Regions from separate parts of the Mesorhizobium sp. P2_F8 genome, predicted to be linked through region 4. Evidence: riboswitches for the same ligand, from Rfam matches in the RefSeq annotation. Region 4 holds a riboswitch; each other region holds the start of a gene.
The links. A riboswitch is a leader RNA that binds a small molecule or an ion and turns the genes downstream of it on or off. The one in region 4 is predicted to bind cobalamin.
Positions count from the first base shown of each region.

Region 1: another riboswitch for cobalamin. It lies ahead of bluB (5,6-dimethylbenzimidazole synthase); the one in region 4 lies ahead of AC1DZP_RS11695 (aromatic ring-hydroxylating oxygenase subunit alpha).
Region 2: another riboswitch for cobalamin. It lies ahead of AC1DZP_RS28675 (CbtB domain-containing protein); the one in region 4 lies ahead of AC1DZP_RS11695 (aromatic ring-hydroxylating oxygenase subunit alpha).
Region 3: another riboswitch for cobalamin. It lies ahead of AC1DZP_RS28470 (DUF1636 family protein); the one in region 4 lies ahead of AC1DZP_RS11695 (aromatic ring-hydroxylating oxygenase subunit alpha).

Region 1 covers NZ_JBFUFB010000016.1:62,897-66,096, reverse strand. Annotated here, with positions in the region: gene AC1DZP_RS29985 (TetR/AcrR family transcriptional regulator) at 1-24, shown strand, start outside; gene AC1DZP_RS29980 (hypothetical protein) at 122-1,105, shown strand; partial or broken gene bluB (5,6-dimethylbenzimidazole synthase) at 1,222-1,839, opposite strand; cobalamin riboswitch at 1,900-2,079, opposite strand; gene AC1DZP_RS29970 (histone deacetylase family protein) at 2,201-3,127, shown strand; gene AC1DZP_RS29965 (exodeoxyribonuclease VII small subunit) at 3,131-3,200, shown strand, end outside.
Region 2 covers NZ_JBFUFB010000014.1:75,653-78,852, forward strand. Annotated here, with positions in the region: gene AC1DZP_RS28665 (MFS transporter) at 1-297, shown strand, start outside; gene AC1DZP_RS28670 (aromatic ring-hydroxylating oxygenase subunit alpha) at 301-1,476, opposite strand; cobalamin riboswitch at 1,617-1,814, shown strand; gene AC1DZP_RS28675 (CbtB domain-containing protein) at 1,851-2,030, shown strand; gene AC1DZP_RS28680 (CbtA family protein) at 2,046-2,849, shown strand; gene cobU (bifunctional adenosylcobinamide kinase/adenosylcobinamide-phosphate guanylyltransferase) at 2,842-3,200, shown strand, end outside.
Region 3 covers NZ_JBFUFB010000014.1:30,943-34,142, forward strand. Annotated here, with positions in the region: gene cobN (cobaltochelatase subunit CobN) at 1-463, opposite strand, end outside; gene cobW (cobalamin biosynthesis protein CobW) at 482-1,519, opposite strand; gene AC1DZP_RS28470 (DUF1636 family protein) at 1,522-1,950, opposite strand; cobalamin riboswitch at 1,990-2,195, opposite strand; gene AC1DZP_RS28475 (winged helix-turn-helix domain-containing protein) at 2,225-3,200, opposite strand, start outside.
Region 4 covers NZ_JBFUFB010000004.1:192,708-195,907, reverse strand. Annotated here, with positions in the region: gene AC1DZP_RS11695 (aromatic ring-hydroxylating oxygenase subunit alpha) at 1-1,110, opposite strand, end outside; cobalamin riboswitch at 1,225-1,426, opposite strand; gene AC1DZP_RS11690 (DUF680 domain-containing protein) at 1,938-2,138, shown strand; gene AC1DZP_RS11685 (DUF680 domain-containing protein) at 2,208-2,447, shown strand; gene AC1DZP_RS11680 (ABC transporter ATP-binding protein) at 2,523-3,200, opposite strand, start outside.

The DNA.
Region 1 (3,200 bases), on a different contig from region 4:
AAGCAGGATTCCCAGCCGAACTGAAATCCCCATTGCTGGTCTGGCGCGCCACTGCCCACGATTGACAACAGCCGGTTTCAGCGCATCCTCTCGCGCCATCTCTGAGCGGAGATTCGGGGGCATGTGGGATTTCAATATCGGCAGGTCGGTGTCCATCATGATGCGGACCTGGCCCTTCATTGTCTTTCGCATGATCGTCTATTTCGGCATCACGCTGGCCTATATCGTCGCGACCGGCACGGGCGCCTCCGTTGGCTACGGCGTTGGCCATATCTCCACCGACCCGGACGGGCCGCTGTCCTTTGCCCTGTGGGGCGGCGTGGTCGGCTTCGGCATCGTCTCGATCGCCGTCTACTGGATCCGCGAATACATCCTTTATGTCGTCAAGGCCGGCCATGTCGCGGTCATGGTCCACCTGGTCGACGGCCGCGACATTCCCGACGGCCAGAACCAGATTGCCTATGCCAAGGACATCGTGACCCAGCGTTTTGCCGAGGCCAACATCCTTTTCGTCGTCGACCAGCTGGTCAAGGGCGCCATTCGCGCCATCACCGGGCTGCTCGGCGGCATCGCCGCTTTCCTGCCGATCCCGGGCCTGGGCGGCCTAGTCAGCTTCATCAACACGGTGATCCGCCTGTCGCTGACCTTTGTCGACGAGATCATCCTTGGCTACAACATCCGCATCAATTCAGCCTCGCCGTTCGAGACTGCCCGCCAAGGCGTCGTGCTCTATGCCCAGAACGGCAAGATCATGGTCAAGAACGCCGTTTGGCTGGCGGTCATCATGTGGGGCGTCTCGTTCGTTATCTTCCTGCTGATGCTGGCGCCTGCCGGCGCCATTCTTTTCCTCATGCCCGGGCAGCTTGCCGGCTGGGCTTTCGTGCTCGCCATCGTCTTCGCCTGGGCCTTCAAGGCGGCGTTCATCGAACCCTTCGCCATCGCCTGCCTGATGCAGGTCTATTTCAGGACCATTGAGGGCCAGGTGCCCGATCCCGCCTGGGACGCCCGGCTAGCCGAAGCGTCGTCGAAGTTCAGGGAACTCAAGGACAAGGCGCTGGCCTCCTTCGGCGGTTCGCGCTGGGGCACGGCCGGCGCGACGCGCTGATCGGCAGTGGTCGCCGGCGCGGCATCGACCCCGTTGAGGCGCGCCACGGTCGATTTGAGCAACGCTTCACCTTGCCCGCAAAAGGTCTCGCTCATGATCAGTTCCGGCAGCGGCAAGCGGCGGCCCCAGCCATGCGCTTCGAGGTCCGGCTTTGGCGCGAACTCGGAAACACGGCCGACGCAGAGATAGGCGACCGGCGTAACATGCTCGGGAATTGACAGCAGGCTTTTCAATGCCTGCGCCTCGATGATGCTGACCCAGCCGACCCCGACACCCTCGGCGCGCGCCGCCAGCCAGAAGTTCTGCACCGCGCAAACCGTGCTGTAGAGGTCCATCTCCGGATTGTGCCAGCGCCCCAGCGGCGAACCCTTCGAACGCTGCCGGTCGCAGGTGATGCAGATGTTGAGCGCGCTTTCGCAGATGCCTTCCAGCTTGAGCTTGCGGTAGAGCGCCTGTCGTTCTTCCGCGATGGCCGGCAGTTCCTGCTCTCGCGCCGCCAGGAACAGGTCACGCACTTTTTCCCGTCGCTCGGCATCGCGAATGACGATGAAATTCCAAGGCTGCATGAAGCCGACCGACGGCGCATGGTGCGCGGCAAGCAGCAGCCGCGCCAGCACCTCATCGTCGAGCGGGGCTGGCAGGAAATGGCCGCGCACGTCGCGCCGCGTGAACATGGCGCGATAGACCGCATCGCGCGCACTCTGGTCAAATCCGTCGCCAACAGAGGCGGTCATGTGTGTTGGCATCGCGTGTCCCCTTGCGATTGCTGTGGATGTCTTCCGCCTGACCATGCGGATGACGATGCCTGCCAGGCCGGTCTTCTGGCTTGGGATCAACCCGCGTCCGGTGCCTTCCCGTCATCGACAGTGGCATTTACCGGCGCGGTCCCCCTTACAGCGTTGGGCACGCCACGGAGTTCAACCGTGTTCCCGATTCTCCCGCTTGCGGCGGGCACCAGGCAGTGGCGGCGACCTTACGCCGAAGCGCTGACGACGCCAATGCCTGCAGCGACACCAATGGACGCATGTGTGATTTTCCCCAGCCATCAGGCCACAACGCATGGCCATCGCGACGTCGGGGCACTAGATAGGGAAGATGACCACACGTCTCTATACCCATCCGATCTTCCTTGAGCACATCACGCCCCCCGGTCACCCTGAGCGGCCGGATCGCTTGCGCGCCATCGAGCGGGTGCTTGACGATGAAGCTTTTGTCGCGCTCGATCGCATCAAGGCGCCGGAAGGCGACGAGGCCACCATTCTCTACGCGCATCCCGCCGATTTCGTCGCCCGCGTCCGCGCCGCCATTCCCGACGAGGGCATCGCCCGCATCGACGCCGACACGTCAGTCAGCCCGAAGAGCTGGCAAGCGGCGATAACCGCGATCGGCGCCGCCAACGCCGCCGTAGACGATGTCTTTGCCGGCCGCGCCGACAACGTCTTCGTCGCCGCGCGGCCGCCCGGCCACCATGCCGAAAAAACCACGGCCATGGGCTTCTGCCTCTTCAACACGGCGGCGATCGCCGCGCGCTATGCGCAGAAGAAACATGGCGTCGAGCGCGTTGCGGTCGTCGACTGGGACGTCCATCACGGCAACGGCACGCAGGACATTTTCTGGGACGATCCGTCGGTGCTCTATTGCTCGACGCACCAGATGCCGCTTTATCCCGGCACCGGGGCGAAGAGCGAGACCGGCGCCGGCAACATCGTCAACGCGCCGCTGGCGCCGCAGACCGGCAGCGAGGTTTTTCGCGATGCCTTGCTGTCGCGTATCCTGCCGGCGCTCGACAATTTCGCGCCCGACCTGATCATCATTTCGGCGGGGTTCGACGCGCACCATCGCGATCCGCTGGCCGAGATCAATCTGACCGAGGATGATTTCGACTGGGCGACCGGCCAGCTGATGCAGCGCGCCACACGCCACAGCGGCAACCGGCTCGTCAGCCTGCTCGAGGGTGGCTACGATCTGCAGGGACTGGCATTTTCGGTCGCCGCCCATGTCGGGCGACTGATGAAAGGGTGAATGATGGCTGGAGAGACCAACGAAGACGTCAAGGCGATGAGCTTCGAGCAGGCACTCGACGCGCTGGAAAAGA
Region 2 (3,200 bases), on a different contig from region 4:
GCGGTCGGCCAAACCGTGCCGCTGCTCACCGGGGCCTTTCTGCTCTGCGGCGCTTTCTTCACCATCGCGCTCGATGCACTGGGCTCGACCGCCTTCATGCGCTCGGTACGATCCTATGAAAGGTCGCAGATGGCTGCGGTCTACCGGACCTATCTCGACTTTTCCGAACTGACGCCGCCGCTGGTCTATTCGGTGGTGCTGGCGTTCTTCGGGCTGGGCTCGGTGTTCGTCACGCTCGGCCTGCTGGCGGCGGTCTGCGGCTTCGTGACGTGGCGATACCTGCCGAAATCGCTGTGATCATCAGGGCTTGGGGGTAGCCGCTGCGTGCCGTTCGCGGATCCAGTTGTGGAAGCGGTGCAGGTCGTACTCCTCGGGCATCAGCACGCCGGCCGCGTGGCGCATCGAGCGCAAGCCTTTCTGGTTGACCTCGCAGATCCCTGCATCCTCCTCCAGCACCTGTTTGCCGAAGGCGACGATGTTGTCGATGTCGGTTGCATCAAGCGCCTCGGGCGCAAACAGCCATTCGGCGACAAGCTCGGTCTGCTCGGGGCCAAGCGGCACCAGCCGCACGGTCCTGATATAGTCGACATGCCCGACGATGAACATCGACGGCAGGTTGGTGGCGTAGGTCTGGCCGGCGGCGCGTTCGGCTGATGTGAGGCCGGTGAAGACCGGCCCATGCGCCTGTCCGTCGCGCGACCATGTCTGCGCGCCGGCGCGCAGGCCGCCGGAAAACTCCGGCGCGTCATTGTCGGCGTGGCGGGACCATTCGGGATCGTCATGGCGACCCATCAGGCCGCGGCCATAGATCGGCACCAGCCGCGACAGGTCCTTGTGGACGCCCGGACAATGCAGGCACTCGTTGAAGTTCTCCCAAAAGACCTTCCAGTTGCAGTTCATCACCTTGCGCAGCACATGGCCGGTAACAAGCGTTTCCAGCGGCCAGTTGCTGAGACTGCCGGACGCTGGATCGAAGGATGTTTCCGCCGAGCCGGCGGCGTCCTCCTGCAGATTGACGAAGACAAAACCGCGCCACACCGAGAGTGCCACGCGATAGAGCGGATGATTTGCCTTGTCGAAGCCTTCCGGCAGCGATTTCGACGGCACGCGCACGAGATCGCCGCGCAGCGAATAGGACCAGGCATGGTATGGGCAGGTGATGAGCCGAGCCTTCAGCCGGCCTTCGCTTTCCTGGCAAAGCTGCGAGCCGCGATGGCGGCACGTGTTGTGGAAGGCGCGCAGTTCGCCGGTTTCGTCTCGGAGCACGACGATTTCCTGCGTGCCGACGCGGAAGGTGCGGAATGAAAGCGGCTGCGCAAGGTCGGCCTGGCGGCAGACGAGCAACCAGCTTTTGTACCAGATGGCGTCGAGATCGCGCTGATAACTGTCCGCATCCCAATAGGCCGACGATGGCAGCGTCGGTTCGGCCCGGGTCAGGCCGTTGTAAGGATCGCGCTCGCTGGCAATGGGCTGCATGGCTGGCTTCCTGTGGATTTGTCAGCCGACACCCGACCATGGGAATTGTCAATTGTTGTGCCGGAGAACCGATTTATCTGCATGGCGCAATCGCGCTGGTTGTCGGCGGAATTTGGTTTGCCGGTCGCGGCGATTTTCCCTATAGTCGCGTTGTCGTCGGTTCCGTTTGGAGCCAAGAGGGAATGCGGTGCGGGCGGACTTGTTGGCCCAATGCCGTGGCTGCCCCCGCAACTGTGTGCGGTAGTCCTCTCCATATGCCACTGAAGGTTTCTCTTCGGGAAGGTGGGGAAGGGCGCTGATCCGCGAGCCAGGAGACCTGCCGGCGACAGGAAACTGACTTCGATGCCCTCGGGTGGAGGGTGAAAGGACAAAACATGACTACCGCTTCCGTCTCCCTCGGCGCCTCCGTCTCCTCGCAGTCGCGCTTCATGCAGCTTGCACTGGTGGCGCTGCTCGGCATCTTCGTCGTCGGCTTTGTCGGCTTCTCGCATATCGATGCGGTCCACAATGCGGCTCACGACTATCGCCATTCGATGGCGTTTCCCTGCCACTGACGAGGATTTGACATCATGAACCTGTTTCGCAACGTCGTGTTCATCGCGGCGATCGCAGGGCTCGTGGCCGGCGTCGTTCTCGCCTGCCTGCAGGCCTATGCCACCGTGCCGCTGATCCTCAAGGCGGAAGTCTACGAACAGGCCGGCGGCGGCCATCACCATGACCATGCCGCTCCGGCCGCAACCGATTCCAGCGCAATGAGCACAGCCGCTCCGGCGGGGAATGCGATGAGCTCTGCCGCCCCGGCGCCGGCGGAAGCAGCCGCTCCGGCGGCGGAAGACGAAGGCTGGGCGCCGGCCGACGGTTTCGAGCGTTTCGCCTTCAGCGTGGTTGCCAATATCGTCACCGGAATCGGTTTTGCGCTGATCCTGGTCGCGGTTTCCGAATTCGCCGGCGGCATCGGCAATTGGCGCCAGGGCGTGTTCTGGGGTCTGGCAGGCTTTGCCGTGTTCACGCTGGCACCGGGCCTCGGCCTGCCACCGGAATTACCCGCGATGCCGGCGGCCGATCTCACGCAGCGCCAGATCTGGTGGTGGGCGACGGTGGTGGCGACCGCGGCTGGTCTCGGCCTGATCGCGTTCCGCAAGTCGCTGCCGCTTGCGATCCTTGCCGTCCTGCTGATCGTCGCGCCGCATATTGTCGGCGCACCGCAGCCCGACAGTTTCGAGACGCCGATCCCGGAAGGCCTGCACCACCAGTTCGTGGTGGCGGTTACGGTGACCAACCTGGTGTTCTGGCTGGTGCTCGGCGCCGTCGTCGGCGTGGTGCGCGGCCGCTTCACCGGCACCGCGACCAGCCTGCGCGACAGCTTTGCCTGATCGCAGCAAGCTGACCTTCATCATCGGCGGTGCGCGCTCCGGCAAGAGCGCGCATGCCGAAACCCWGGCGACGGTTCTACCCTCGCCATGGACCTATATCGCCACGGCCCAAGCCTATGATGACGAAATGCGTGAGCGTATCGCGTTGCACCGCTCGCGGCGCGGCGAGGGCTGGGCGACCATCGACGCACCGCTCGATCTCGCCGGCACGCTTGAGGCCCTGCCGGACGACCGGCCGGTGCTTGTCGACTGCCTGACACTGTGGCTGACCAATCATATGCTGGCCGAACACGACCTCGACCTTGAGTGCCGTCGGCTGGCGGACGTGCTGTCGCGGCCGCGCGGGCCCTG
Region 3 (3,200 bases), on a different contig from region 4:
CCAGCGCGCTCATATTGGCCGGACCGCCCTCGCGAAAATAGTCGAGCAGGCCGTCCAGTTCCTCGCGCGGCAGTGTCGAGGCTTCGATCAGGCGCAGATCCTCGTCTCGGCATTCGCCGGGCAGCAGCGCCAGTTTTATGCCGCGCGCGCGGGCGGTCGAGGCAAGCTGGTCGCAGCCGTAGCGCCACCAGTCGTAGCCGCCGAGGATGCGCACGAGGATGACTCTGGCATGGCGGGCGACGCTGTCGATCCAGAGGTCGACGGACATCGGATGACGCAGGTCGCGCAAGGCCGCCAGCCGCATCGAGGGCAGGCGCTCGGCATCGGCCTTCCATGCCGCCGCCAGTCCGGCGAGATCGCTGTCGGTGAAGGACAGGGCCACGATATCCGCCGGCGTCTGCCGCAGATCGACCGGCTCGGCGAGATCGTCGAGCGAGGCGGAGGTCGTGGTGAGGATGTGCATCGCCGCCCGTGGTTTGCGTCAGCCGGCGAGTATACGCTCGATCGCCGGGCGGTTCAGCCCCTTCAGGCCGATGACGACGAGGCGCGAGCGGCGGTCATCCCCGGCCGTCCAGGCCCGGTCGTAGTAGTGATTGACGCGCGGTCCTACGGCCTGCAGCAAGAGCCGCATCGGCTTGCCGCCGACCTCGACGAAGCCTTTAACGCGCAGCACGTTTTCTTCCTCGGCGGCGGTGGCGACGCGCTTTGCCAACTCGTCCGGACTGGCGACCGAGGCAATGTCGATGACGAAAGAATCGAAGTCGTCGTGCTCGTGGTCGAGTTCGTCGTCGTGGTGGGTCTTGCGGTTCTCGATATCGTCCTCGACGGCAAGGCCAAGACCAAGCAGCACCGACGGATCGACCTTGCCTTGCGAAGTCGGCACGATCTTCACGGCGCGAGCGATGTGCTCGTTGATGATGGCGTTGGCGCGGGTGGACCCAGCCGCGTCCATCAGGTCACTCTTCGACAGGATGATCAGGTCGGCGCAGGCGATCTGGTCCTCGAACACTTCCTCGACCGGGTCGTCGTGATCGAGCGTCTCATCCTGGGCGCGCTGTGCCTGAAGTGCGTCCATGTCATTGGCGACGCGGCCCTCGGCGAGTGCGGGACCGTCGACGACGGCGATGACACCATCGACCGTCACGCGGCTCTTCACCGTCGGCCACTGAAAGGCCTGGACCAGTGGCTTGGGCAGAGCCAGGCCCGAGGTCTCGATCAGGATGTGGTCGACCTTCGGCGTCAGCGACAGGATCTGGTCGAGCGCCGGCACGAAATCGTCGGCAACGGTGCAGCAGATGCAGCCATTGGCCAGTTCGACGATGTTTTCCTCGGGGCAGGTGTCGATGCCGCAGCCCTTCAGGATTTCGCCGTCGATGCCGATGTCACCGAACTCATTGACGATGATGGCGATCCGCTTGCCGCCGGCGTTTTCCAGGAGATGGCGGATCAGCGTCGTCTTGCCGGCGCCGAGGAAGCCGGTGACGACGGTGCAGGGGACGCGGGAGACGGAGGCAGTCATGATCAGTCCTTCAGCAGGTCGAGGGGAGGGATGCGGGCCACGAGGCCGCGCTTGAGGCTATCGGGACGGCCGCGCCACGGGATCAGGCCGTCGGTCGAGGTGGCGAAGAGTTTTGCGCCGGTGACGAGGTCGGCGCCGCTGGTCGCAGTCAGGTCGCCGAAGACGTAGCTCCAGCAACCATCGCGCAGGATGGCGGCACTGAGCCGGCGCTTGCAATTGCCGAGGCATTCGACGCTGCGGACGCGGATGTCTTCGCCAGAGGCGGCGCGGCGCGTGTCGTCCGCAAGCAGTTCGCCGGCGCGGGGATGGGCATCTGAACCGGTTTCATCGCGACAGGAGGCACAGACGATCACGGTCACGCCGGCAAGGGCATCGTTCTCGCCGGACGAATTGTCCGCTTTGCCAGCGGAAAAACTGCTGTCGTGGTCCAAAAATCGGGCTCCTTGCCCGGAAACCCGCCGGGCGATCGGATTCTACAGTCGCAGACGGCAGGTCTCCTGGCTCGCGGGTCATCGCCTTGGGTAGCCGCCTTCCCGGGAATACCCCAGTGGCTTTCGGCCTTGGCTCTTCGCTTACAGTTGCGGGGACAGCCGCGGATTTGAAATCGGAATTTCGCACCGCATTCCCTCTTGGCTCCTCTCGTTGAAGAGAAGAGACCGTCTGCAGCGGATTTAGGCTTTTGCGGGCAGTGGTGTCAACGTGGGCTTACGACACGCTCAGGTCGGCCAGCGCCGGACCCAAATCGCCGGCTGATGTCACCTCTATACGTTCAAGGCCGAGCCAGCCCTGCATCTGCTTCAATTCATCGAAGAGTTCTGCAGCGGTTTCAGGCGGCGCGCCCGGCTCGGCGTAGGCCGCATGGACGCGCAGAACACTGGCGGGGCGATCGGCCTTGAGGTCGACGCGGCCGACGATCCGGTCGCCGAGCAGGAACGGCAGCACGTAGTAGCCATACTGGCGTTTATCGGCCGGGGTATAGATCTCGATGCGATAGTGGAAATCGAACAGCCGCTCCGTGCGCGACCGTTCGAAGACGACCGGATCGAACGGCGCCAGCAAAGCGCGGGCCTCGATTTTTCGTGGCAAACGCGCGTCTTTATGAAGATAGGCCGGCTTGTCCCAGCCTTCGACACGCACAGGCAGCAGTTCGCCTGTTTCAACCAGTTCCTCCAGTCGGCCCTTCATGTCGGCGGGCGACAGGCGGAAATAGTCGCGCAGGTCGCCTGATGTCGCGATGCCGTGGGCTCGGGCGGAAATGCGCAGCAATTCGCGGTGCGCGTCCTCGGCGGCGGGCACCGGCAGGTCGAGGATCGCTTGCGGCAGCACGCGCTCCGGCAGATCGTAGAACCGCTCGAAACCGCGACGGTGCGCCGTTGTGATGCGTCCGGCCCAGAACAGCCATTCGAAGGCGTGCTTGGCATGGCTCCAGCCCCACCAGCCGCCCGAGCCTTTCTGGCCTTCGAGCGCGGAAGCGGCGATCGGCCCGCGCTCGACGACCTCGCGATAGATCTGTTCGATGTAGCCAGCGTGTTCGCGGCCCCATTTGGCGAGGCCGAGATACATTTCGTCGCCGCGCTCGGCCCGCTGCATGCGCCAGCGCATCAGCGGGTAGGTCTCGACCGGCAGGAAGGAGGCTTCGTGTGCCCAGTATTCAAACACCGTGCGTTTGCGCGTCACGGCG
Region 4 (3,200 bases):
GATGCCGAAGGCGTTTTCCTCGACGATCCGCCGGTCCTGGTCGTTGGTCTCGGTCCAGACGTGGGTGAGTTCGTCGAGATCGTAATCGACGCCTTCGACCGCATCCTTGTGAACCAGCCATTTGGTTGTCACCGCGGTCTCCGTGGCGCTGATCGGCAACACCCGGAAGGTGACGGCGTGGTCGCCCAGAATGTGGTTCCAGGTCGTCGGATAGTGATAGAGCAGCAAGGAACCGATGCTGTCGGTTGAAACGCTGTCGGACAGGTTCTTCTTGACCGCACGCTTTCCCGTCATCGTGTAGCTGACGGCATTGCGCAGCAGCGGCGCGCGGGTGGCGCGGTACTGTCCGGCCGGGTCGATGCGGAATTTGCTCGGCAGGCCGGCCGCTTCGCATTTCGCCCAGTGCGCAAGCATTTCCGGGTCGCTGTCGGCGCCTTGCACGCCGGTCACCGTGGGTGCCTCTGGAAAAGTCTTGCAGAGCTCCGGATGATTGCCGGCGCAATGATAGCACTCGCGGTTGTTTTCCCAGACCAGCTTCCAGTTGCCCTTCTCGACAATGGTCGACTCGAACGCCACCTTGGCCTCGCGCAGCCGGTGCGGCAAAAGGTAGGGCTCGATCATTGCGCGCATCGGTGCGAAATCCGCCGGCTCCTTGGCCAGGCAGATGAAAATGTAGCCACCGACGCTTTGGCAGGCGACTGGCTTCAAGCCGAACTGGCTCTTGTCGAAACCGTCGGCCATCTGCCTGGCAAACAAGAGCCTTCCGTCCAGCTCGTAGGTCCATTGGTGATAGGGGCAGACCAGCTTTGCCGCCGTGCCCTTGTCGGAATTGCAGACGCGGCTGCCGCGATGGCGGCAGGAATTGTGGAAGGCGTTGATATTGCCCTTCTGGTCGCGGACAAGCACGACTGGATAGTCGCCAATCTGCGCCGTGATGTAGCTGCCCGGCTTCGGCAGCTCGCAATCATGACCGATGAACAGCCAGTCGCGATACCAGATCAGCTCCATGTCGAGCTTGAAATAGTCTGGATCGGTGTAGAAGGGCTGTTCCAGCGAAAAGCCTTGCCGGCGGCCGCTCAAGAGCCTCAGCATGTCGTTGCGAGCATCCATGTCCTGTCCTCGTTTCTAAGGACTGAACTGGTGGTGACGGAGGAAGGATTGGACGCAGGCCGGCGATGCGCCGGACATGCACTATCCGCCTCTTGACCGCCCACCGCGATCAGTCGAGTCTAGACATCTCGGGCTGGTTTCCGGGCTCTGGAGTTGTCCTTGCGGACCATCGCGACACCTTCCCAGGCGTTTGCCCAGTGGTCTCCCGTTGCGACTTGAACTCCACCACCGTTGCGGGGGCAGCGCCGGATTCTGACCGGCTTCCCAATTCTCCGCCTCGTCGTCACGAAGCGGCACCTGAGATGACATGATCTAATCACGATCGCGGGCGCGTCATCGGCATGAAAACGACATCGTATCCATGCGGCGCGACACGCTTGCGAAACGTTCCGGTCGGTGATCGCGAAGCGGAAGCCTATCTCTTGGGCAACCATAGCCGGCTCCAATCTCGTCGAAACTGACCCCTTGCCAGGAAGCAAAAAAGGTTAATGTTATCGAAAAGTGACTATTAGCTGCCGCTAAAATCGAACCGAACGGTTCGTTTCTGTTGACGGTGCGTGCAGGAGGTGTGAACGCTGGGCCTCCGACACAGTTGGTGATCGGGGTACCTGTTTCGTACAACTCTTTGATATAACTTGGAAAAACATTGAGTGTGGAAACCCCCGGCGCAATTTCAAGTGGTGGATTCTTGGTCCACGCGGAACAACTTCGTGATTGGAAATGGCTGGATGGCTCTCCCACATCGGGGCTGTCCGAACGACGCGATTTCTTCCCAAGACACGCCGCTAGACGGACGGCAAAAATAAGAAATACTGGAGTACCAAAAAATGAAAAAGATCATCCTCACTGCCGCCGCCCTTCTGGCCATTTCCGGCAGCGCCTTCGCGAACAGCGACCACTATGGTTCGAATGCCTCGGCAGCCACCGCTGCTGTCGACAGCTCGTACACCGCTTCGACCAAGAAGTCGGAGCCGGCTGCTCAGACGCCTGCCCAGGGTAGCAACCGCAACCTCTTCGGCAATAACTAACAGCCGATTCCCAGAAGGCGGCGGGCTCTCCCGCCGTCCTGGCGAAATCCAGAATTCAGGAGATTTGAAATGAAGAAGATCATGCTTGCTGCCGCCGCCGTCGTGGCGATCTCCGGCAGCGCTTTCGCCGCCAGCGACAACTACGGTTCGAATGGCGCCAACCAGCCTGCCGTCGGTTCGGTTGACAACTCTCAAACGGGCTCGATCCGCAACAGCGGTGGTTTCGTCGGCAAGCTGCTCAATTCGTCGGGTGACGTAGAGAGGTCCGCCCCTCAGAGCGCCGACCGCGACCTCTTCGGCAATCGCTAACAGCCGAAGTTGATTTCCAAAAAAGAGCGGCGGGCCTGGCCCGCCGCTCTTTTCGTGTCGAGACTTGGTTCTGTCTCAAGCCGCCTTTACTTCCGGCTGACGGAGCGAGAAGGAGTGCCCGTCCGCGTCGAAGATGTGAAGGTCGTTGGCGTCCGCGCTCAGCCGCAGCGTCGCACCGCGCTTGACCTCGACATTGCCAGGCAGCTTGGTCACCAGCGGCAGGTCGGCGCGGCCGATGTCGACATAGACAAGCTGGACTTCGCCGAGTTGTTCGACATAGTCGACCGTTCCCTCGAACAGATACTCCGTGCCGCTGGCGATGATCAGATCTTCCGGCCGCACGCCGAAACTCACCGCGGCACCCTTTGCCGAAGCCGGCGTTGCGATCGGCACGCTTGCCTTGCGGCCGCCGACATGGCTGACGACGGTCGGGTTTCCGGTCTTGTCGATGGTCGCCGGCAGGATGTTCATGGCCGGCGAGCCGATGAACTGGGCGACAAACAAATTGCCGGGCTTCTTGTAGAGGTCCATCGGCGTGCCGACCTGCTCGATATGGCCTTCCTTGAGCACCACGATGCGATCGGCCAGCGTCATCGCCTCGACCTGGTCGTGGGTGACGTAGATCATGGTCGTGTTGGGCATCGATTCCTTGAGTTTGGCGATCTCGATGCGGGTGGCGACACGCAGCGCCGCGTCAAGGTTCGACAGCGGCTCGTCGAACAGGAACACCTTCGGGTTGCGCACGATGGCGCG